One region of the Streptomyces sp. 11-1-2 genome, then DNA from elsewhere that is predicted to be linked to it. Evidence: riboswitches for the same ligand, from Rfam matches in the RefSeq annotation. Region 1 holds a riboswitch; the other holds the start of a gene.
The links. Region 1 has a riboswitch for ZMP and ZTP ahead of CGL27_RS03330 (bifunctional 5,10-methylenetetrahydrofolate dehydrogenase/5,10-methenyltetrahydrofolate cyclohydrolase). Riboswitches for the same ligand answer to the same signal wherever they lie in the genome.

Region 1 (4,222 bases):
GCGGTCTTCCACCCCTTCTTCCGCCACCCGGGCAGCCATGTGGTGACCGCCTTCATCGCGTACTGCGAGTCCATGCGCACCTCCAGCGGCACGGCCGCGTCGGTGAACTCCAACAGCCTCTGCAGTGCGGTGAGTTCGGCCACGTTGTTGGTCGCGGTGCCAAGCGGCCCGGCCTCCCAGCGCTCCAGCGCACCGTCGGTGCCCGCGATAACCCATGCCCAGGCCGCGGGCCCGGGGTTTCCCTTCGATGCCCCGTCACACGCGGCGATGATCTGTTCAGCCATACGTCGATACTGCCAGCACTCCGCATCCGGCACGGCGGAGACCTGGTCATCGGCGGTCTGCCGTCCGTGCCGATGGCGGGCCAAGCCGCCCACTCCCACTCCTCACGCGAGTCCTCGGACGAGCCGCGGTCGACGGCGGCCGGCCCTTCCCTTGACCACGGGGCGTTCATCAGATCCGCGCCGAACGGGCACACTATGTACACGTGTTCGGGCTTCGCGCATGGGAATCTCCCAGAGCTTGTGCCTTGAACATCCGTACTCGCGGCGCCGGTTGGCGGTCCGGGTACATCTAAGAGAGGACACCCCCCACATCATGTCCACTCATCGCCCGCGCCGATCACGGCGCCTCCCTCTGCTGGCCGTAGTGGCCGTGGCCGGTATCGCCGCCCCTTCGGTCGCCGCCGCCGACACACCGGCCGCGACCGACACCAACCGGCCCACGGCCGTGCAGGCGCTGGACGACTACTACCAGGACGCGATGGGCAAGAACGGCCCGGAGCTGAAGGCCGCGCTGCACACGATCATCAGCGACCAGACCAAGGTGTCCTACGACGAGGTCTGGGACGCGCTGCAGTCCACGGACGAGGACCCGGACAACCCGTCGAACGTCATACTCCTCTACAGCGGCCGCTCCCAGGCCAAGGACGCGAACGGCGGCAACCCAGACGACTGGAACCGCGAGCACGTCTGGGCGAAGTCGCACGGCGACTTCGGCACGGCCACCGGGCCCGGCACCGACCTGCACCACCTGCGCCCCGAAAACGTCACGGTGAACAGCATCCGCGGCAACAAGGACTTCGACAACGGCGGCCAGGACGTGCCCGACGCCCCCGGCAACCGCACCGACGACGACTCCTTCGAACCCCGTGACCAGGTCAAGGGCGATGTCGCCCGGATGATCCTCTACATGGCCGTCCGCTACGACGGAGACGACGGCTTCGCCGACCTCGAGCCCAACGACAACGTCGACAACGGCTCCGCGCCCCATATCGGCCGCCTGTCCGTACTGAAGGAGTGGAGCGCCGAGGACCCGCCCGACGCCTTCGAGAAGAACCGCAACCAGGTCATCTACGACAGCTTCCAGCACAACCGGAACCCGTTCATCGACCACCCCGAATGGGTCGACTCCATCTGGAAGTAACCCGCGGCTCCGCCGACGCCCCCGCCCCGGCGCATGTGCCGGGGCGGGGGCGTCGGCCGTGGCTCTCGTGGTAGGCAGTCCCCGTGCGTATTCTCTTGCCGCTGCCCGACCGGGACTTCGACGTCACCGAGGTGGCCGTGCCCTGGAAGCTCCTGACCGACCTCGGCCATGAGGTGGTGATCGCCACCGAACATGGCGACGGCCCGCCGGCCGCCGATCCGCTGCTGATCACCGGAGTGCTCTTCGGGCAACTCGGCGCGGAGCCCGAGCCCAAGGAGTTCTACCAGCAGCTCACCGAGGCGACCGCCTTCCGCCGCCCCCTCGCATGGGCGGACCTCAAGCCCGAGGTGTACGACGGGCTGATCCTGCCCGGCGGCCACGCCCCGGGGATGCGCCAGTACCTCGGCTCCGATGTCCTGCGCGAGAAGATCGCGGAATTCTGGCGGCTGGACCGCCCGGTCGGCGCCATCTGCCACGGCGTCCTCACCCTGGCCCGCACCAGCGACCCGGCCACCGGCCGCAGCCTCCTCGCCGACCGGCGCACCACCTGCCTGCCCGCGTACATGGAGCGGACCGCCTACTACCTCACGGCCTGGCGCCGCGGCCGCTACTACCGCACCTATCCGGCCTACGTCCAGGACGAGGTCGTCGCCGCCCTGAACGACCCCGCCCAGTTCGAACGCGGACCCGTCGAGCTACGGCGCCGCGGCACGGCCACCGACGACACCCCCGCCTTCGTCGTCCAGGACAGCCGATACCTTTCCGCCCGCTGGCCCGGCGACGCCTACCTCTTCGCGCGGCGCTTCGCCGAGATGCTCACCTGAACGACCGGAGAGCAGGAAGTTGGTCAGGCCGCGCGTGCCGATTCACACGTCGGCCGGGGTGGCCACCCCGGCCACCCTGGCCGTCCACCCGGGCTCAGACTCAACAGCCCTTAGTCATCAACACACTTGGGGTACTTCGAGCCCCGGTTGCAGTCGTGGTAGTCGTACTTGCTGACCCGGAACTTCTTCTCATCGCCGCCCTTGGCCGGATCGACGACCAAGTAGAACTTCTTCCCGTCCTTGACCTTGTCCGAGACTGTCCCATCAGGACCCCGGTCAAAGTCCTGCGCGCACCCGGCGAGTGTGAGTGCTGAACATGCCAGGAGGGCAAGGGCAAGGCGACGCATGTCGTGCTCCGATCAACGTGAGGATTGCGAGATAGTCTAGGGGCCTCCGGATCATGCGCAGGCCAAGGGTGTCATTCACTCGTACTCATGGAAACGCTCGGTGTGCGGCGGCGAGGGAAACGGCAGAAAAACACGCAACAAAGGTCGTCCGGAATGCCATACAGTGACGTCCGGGCCGTGACTGGCGCCGAGGTGGAGCACCACCGGGGAGCGGTCTGACGATCGGGTCGATGCCGTGCGCCTGGGCGAGTGGTCGGTAACGCCTGGGAGGCGACCTTGTCCTCGACACAGACGGCCCAGCTCATGGACGGCGCCGGCCTTGCCCGGCGCATCGTGGCTGAAGCGGCGGGCCAGGCTTCGGAGATCGCGCGGCGTACGGGAATCACCCCTTGTCTGGCAACGGTGTTGGTGGGTGAGGATCCGGCCTCGGCCACGTATGTCCGTATGAAGCGCGCCCGTTGCGCGAAGGCGGGGCGTCACCATGAGCTGCTTCGGGGCCATGAGTCTCGGGCTGCCGGGTTTCGTCTCGTGCACTCCTGGCGGGATCATGCGCCTCCTGGACGAGTACCGCGTCGAGCTCGCGGGCCGACGCGCTGTCGTGGTGGGCCGTAGCCCGATCCTGGGCCAGCCCGTGGGGATGCTCTTGCTGGGCCGGGACGCGACGGTGACGTATTGCCACTCCAGGACCGCCGATCCGCATGCGGTGCACCGAGAAGCGGATGTGGTCGTGGCGGCGGTGGGCCGGCCCCGGCTCATCCATGGCGAGGACATCAAGCCGGGTGCTGTGGTGATCGACGCGGATACAACCCCGGCAATATTGGCGACGTCGACTTCGTTTCCGCAGGTGAGCGTGTACGGCTGATCACCCCGGTGCCGGGCGGGGTGGGGCCCATGACCATCGCCGTCCTGCTGGCGCAGACCGTGGACGCTGCCCGGCAGCAGACGGTCCTGGCCGACACACGCGCCGCACGGGTGTAGCCCCGGCGGGGCGCCCTTTCGGGCGCGCCACCGGTGGCCGACTCCCCCCGTGGCTAGGGACGGATATAGGGCCGGGTGATGATCTCCATGTTGTGGCCATCGGGATCGTCGAAGTACGCGCCACGGCCGCCGAAGAGACGGTTGATCCGGCCGGGGTCGGTGTGGCCGGGGTCGGCGTAGTAGGTGACGCCGACCGCTTCCAGGCGGGCGATCATGGCGTCGAACTGCTCGTCGGGCACGAGGAACGCGTAGTGCTGCGGCTGTATGGGCTCGTCGCGCTTCTCGTAGTAGTCGAGCGTTACGCCGTTGCCGAGGTCGATGGGCAGAAACGGGCCGAACGGGGCGCCGACCTCCACCCCCAGAATCGCGGCGATGAACTCGGCGGACAGCTGCCGGTCGTAGGCGTAGACGGCGGTGTGATTCAACTGGACGACGGTGGCCTGGGGCTCGGAGCCGTGTTGGGGCTGCGTTGGGTGGGGCATCTGTGGTGTGTCTCCGTATCGTGGAATCCGCTGGAACAGGCGCCACGTACGGGCGCCGGGGGGAATGACACGGAGGAAAGGGCGGGCCTCTGGCCCGCCTCGGGCTCACGCCGAGGCCGGGCGCCTCACTCGTGCGTGGCCCATGGCCGACCCGGCAGTCACCTTG
Region 2 (4,222 bases), 4.4 Mb from region 1:
ACGGCTGAGCCGCGCCCTGAGACGGCTGGAGCGGCTGCTGGGGCCGTCGGAGACCGCCGATGAGACGCGGTGGATGGCCAATGGGACGCGCTGGACGGCCGATGTGAGGCAGTGGACGGCCGAGGAAACTCAACGGACGGCCGATGGGACCGAGTGGGGAGGCGAAGGAGATGGCCGAGGAAGGGCTGCCCGGAGAGCTGCGGGCGCTCGGGCGGGCGTTGGAGATACCGCCGTCCGGCGGACCGTCGCGGCACGGCGTGTCCCGGGCGGGCGGCGTGCCCCCGGAGGCAGGCGTGCCCCCGGAGGGAGCCAAGTCCTTGGAGGGAGCCAAGTCCTTGGAGGGCGGCGCGCCGCCGGAGGGCGGGGAGACGCTGGTCGAGCGGGTGCTCGCCCGGATCGTGGGCCTGCCGGTGCCGGTGGCCGACGACCGGATCCGGGAGGAGCAGTGGTGGCGGCCCCTGCCCGGCCTGGAGGCCGGGCAGGGGCCCGCGGGCGGCGTCAGCCGGTCGGCAGACCGGGAGCCGGGTAGCCCGCCATCAGCTCGGACACCTCGGCCCTGATCTTGATGAGGCCGCCCTGGTCACCGCTCTTCGCGGCGGTCACCCCGCGGTCGATCCAGTCGGCCACGGCGGGCATGTGCTCGGTGGACAGACCGCGCGAGGTGAGGGAGGGGGTGCCGATCCGGATGCCGGAGGGGTCGAAGGGCTTGCGCGGGTCGTAGGGGACGGTGTTGTAGTTCACCACGATCCCGGCCTGGTCCAGGGCCTTGGCCGCGACCTTGCCCGGCACCTCCTTGGGCGTCAGGTCCATCAGGATCAGATGGTTGTCGGTGCCACCGGAGACCAGATCGAAGCCGCGGGCGAGCAGCTCCTCGGCGAGCGCCTTGGCGTTGGCGACCACGGCATGGGCGTAGTCACGGAAGGCGGGCTGGGCGGCCTCGTGCAGGGCCACCGCGATGGCGGCGGTGGTCTGGTTGTGCGGACCGCCCTGCAGCCCGGGGAAAACGGCCTTGTCGATGGCCTTGGCATGGGTCCCGCGCGCCATCAGCATCGCGCCGCGCGGACCCCGGAGCGTCTTATGAGTGGTGGTGGAGATGACATCGGCATACGGAACGGGCGAGGGGTGGGCGCCGCCCGCGATCAGACCGGCGATATGCGCGATATCGGCGACGAGCACCGCGTCCACCTCGCGGGCGATCTCCGCGAAGGCGGCGAAGTCGATCGTGCGGGGCACCGCCGTGCCACCGCAGAAGATCAGCTTGGGCCGCTCCTCGAGGGCCAGCTCGCGCACCTGGTCGAAGTCGATCGCGCCGGTGTCCTGGCGCACCCCGTACCGGACGCCGCGGAACCAGGTGCCGGTGGCGGAGACGCCCCAGCCGTGGGTGAGATGACCGCCCATGGGCAGTGACATGCCCATCACGGTGTCACCGGGCTGGGCGAAGGCCAGATAGACCGCGAGGTTGGCGGGCGAGCCGGAGTAGGGCTGCACATTGGCGTGCTCGGTGCCGAAGACGGCCTTGGCCCGGTTGATCGCCAGGGTCTCCACCTGGTCGATGATCTGCTGGCCCTCGTAGTAGCGGCGGCCGGCGTAGCCCTCGCTGTACTTGTTCTGCAGCACCGTCCCGGAGGCTTCCAGGACGGCGGCGGAGACATAGTTCTCGCTCGGAATCAGGCGCAGGGTTTCGGACTGCAGCAGCTCCTCGGAGCCGACGAGGGAGGCGAGTTCAGGGTCGGCGGCCGACAGGGCGGGATGGGAAAGGGGCAGGCTCATCGAGTCCTCCGGGGCGATCGGTGACGGTCCGGTCGTGTCCCGGGGTGCCCAGGCGGGCGGCACCTCGTGGCGCTAAGGCCGCGCATCGCTTCCTCGTGGTCGGTTCCACGCTCGGCTCGCCAGTCACGGTGCGCACCCCCACTCTAGCTAGTGAGACAAGGAGGACAAGATGGGATCGGGAGGCTCCGCGGAGCGGGCCATCGCCGCCGCCGAGGCCCATGGCGCGCACAACTACCATCCGCTGCCGGTCGTCGTCGCGTCCGCCGAAGGCGCCTGGATGACCGATGTCGAGGGCCGCCGGTATCTCGATCTGCTCGCCGGATACTCGGCGCTCAACTTCGGGCATCGCAACCGCCGGCTGATCGAGGCCGCCAAGGCGCAGCTGGACCGGGTCACCCTCACCTCCCGCGCGTTCCACCACGACCGCTTCGGCGCCTTCTGCTCCGAGCTGGCCGAGCTGTGCGGCATGGAGATGGTGCTGCCCATGAACACGGGGGCGGAGGCGATGGAGACGGCCATCAAGACCGCCCGTAAATGGGGCTACCGGATCAAGGGCGTACCGGACGGCCGGGCCAGGATCATCGCCGCCAGGGACAACTTCCACGGCCGGACGATCACCCTCATCAGCTGCTCCACCGATCCGGAGGCCCGTGCCGACCACGGTCCCTTCACCCCCGGGTTCTCGATCGTGCCGTACGGGGATCTGGCGGCGATGGAGGCGGCGCTCGACGCCGCGCCCGAGGAGACGGTCGCCGTGCTGCTGGAGCCGATCCAGGGCGAGGCCGGAGTGGTGGTGCCGCCGCCCGGCTATCTGGCCGGGGTCCGGGAGCTGACCCGGGAGCGGAATGTGCTGTTCATCGCCGATGAGATCCAGTCGGGCCTCGGACGCACCGGCACCACCTTCGCCTGTGAGCACGAGGGGGTGGTCCCCGATGTCTATGTGCTGGGCAAGGCGCTGGGCGGCGGGGTGGTACCGGTGTCGGCGGTGGTGTCCTCCGGCGAGGTGCTCGGGGTGCACCGCCCCGGGGAGCACGGCTCCACCTTCGGCGGCAGCCCGCTCGCCTGCGCGATCGCCCTGGAGGTCATCGCCATGGTGCGGACCGGGGAGTTCCAGCGGCGCTCGGCCACGCTGGGCGAGCTGCTCCACCGGGAGCTGGGGCTGCTCGTGGGAAGGGGAGTTGAGCAGGTGCGTGGCCGGGGGCTGTGGGCAGGGGTGGACATCCATCCGTCACGGGGCACCGGGCGGCAGATCTCCGAGCGGCTCATGGACCGCAGAGTGCTGGTCAAGGACACCCATGGCGCCACCATCCGCATCGCCCCGCCCCTGGTGATCAGCGAGGAGGATCTGGAGTGGGCGCTGGACCAGCTCAGGGCGGTGCTGGCCGAATGACCCGGTACGGCTCGGTGGCCCTGTCCTGCTTGGAGAATCAGTTTGGTTCAGAGGATCACATGGGGGATGAAGCGCGCGTACTCATCTGTCACCAGCCCCGCCGACTCGCGGATGCCGAGCCCCGCCGCCTCGCCCTCGACGACCCAGGTGCCGAGTACCACCCGGTTGCCGTCGAAGTCGGGCAGCGGCGCCAGTTCCTGGTAGCAGCACGGCTCATCGCGGAGGACGGGCTCCTCGCCCGGCGGGTGCACGGTGACCCCGGCGCCCTCGCGGCCGAGCAGCGGCTTGGCCACATAGCCGTTGGCGCCGGACAGTTCACGGGGGCCGTCGAGGTAGGCGGGCAGCAGGTTGGGGTGGTCCGGGAAAAGCTCCCACAACACGGCCAGCAGCGCCTTGTTGGACAGCAGCATCTTCCAGGCCGGTTCGATCCACAGCGTGGATCCGGTGCCGCCCCCGTTGTCGAGGGTGTCCAGCACCTGCGGGCCGAACCGGTCGGTGACCAGCCACTCCCAGGGATAGAGCTTGAAGCAGCTCCGGATGAAGCGGAACCGCTTGTCGACGAAGCGGCCCGACAGCCGTTCCCAGCCGATGTCCTCCATGGAGATCGCCTCGGTGCTCAGCCCGGCCTGGTCGGCCGTCTCGCGGAGGTAGGCCACCGTCATCAGGTCCTCGCCCAGCTCGTCCCCGGCCGAATGGGCGAAGTACAGGGGCGTCCCCGGCGGCAGCAGCGCGGCCTGGCTCCGCCAGGCGTCGACCAGCCGCTCATGGAGGGAGTTCCACTGGTCGGCGCCCGGGAAGCGGTCCTCCATCCAGAACCACTGGGCGCTCGCCGCCTCCACCAGCGAGGTGGGCGTGTCCGCGTTGTATTCCAGCAGCTTCGCCGGGCCCGATTCACCGTCGTAGCGCAAATCGAACCGGCCGTAGAGGCTGGGCTGTTCGGCCCGGCGGTGCCAGGACTCGGCGATCAGCCCGGCCAACCGCGGATCGTCGATGCCGAGGTCGGCGAAGCTGCCGGTCTCGACGATATGGGCGGCCGCGGCCAGCGACATCCGGTGCAGCTCC

Region 2: linked by a shared signal. The riboswitch ahead of glyA (serine hydroxymethyltransferase) and the one ahead of CGL27_RS03330 (bifunctional 5,10-methylenetetrahydrofolate dehydrogenase/5,10-methenyltetrahydrofolate cyclohydrolase) in region 1 are both predicted to bind ZMP and ZTP.

What each region holds. Positions count from the first base shown of each region.
Region 1 covers NZ_CP022545.1:700,337-704,558, forward strand. The annotation lists gene CGL27_RS03310 (ribonuclease H) at 1-284, opposite strand, end outside; gene CGL27_RS03315 (endonuclease) at 598-1,425, shown strand; gene CGL27_RS03320 (type 1 glutamine amidotransferase domain-containing protein) at 1,509-2,249, shown strand; ZMP/ZTP riboswitch at 2,764-2,850, shown strand; partial or broken gene CGL27_RS03330 (bifunctional 5,10-methylenetetrahydrofolate dehydrogenase/5,10-methenyltetrahydrofolate cyclohydrolase) at 2,900-3,574, shown strand; gene CGL27_RS03335 (VOC family protein) at 3,628-4,056, opposite strand.
Region 2 covers NZ_CP022545.1:5,148,186-5,152,407, forward strand. The annotation lists partial or broken gene CGL27_RS52160 (RNA polymerase sigma factor) at 1-40, shown strand, start outside; gene glyA (serine hydroxymethyltransferase) at 499-1,770, opposite strand; ZMP/ZTP riboswitch at 1,810-1,907, opposite strand; gene rocD (ornithine--oxo-acid transaminase) at 1,940-3,160, shown strand; gene CGL27_RS21530 (glutathionylspermidine synthase family protein) at 3,208-4,222, opposite strand, start outside.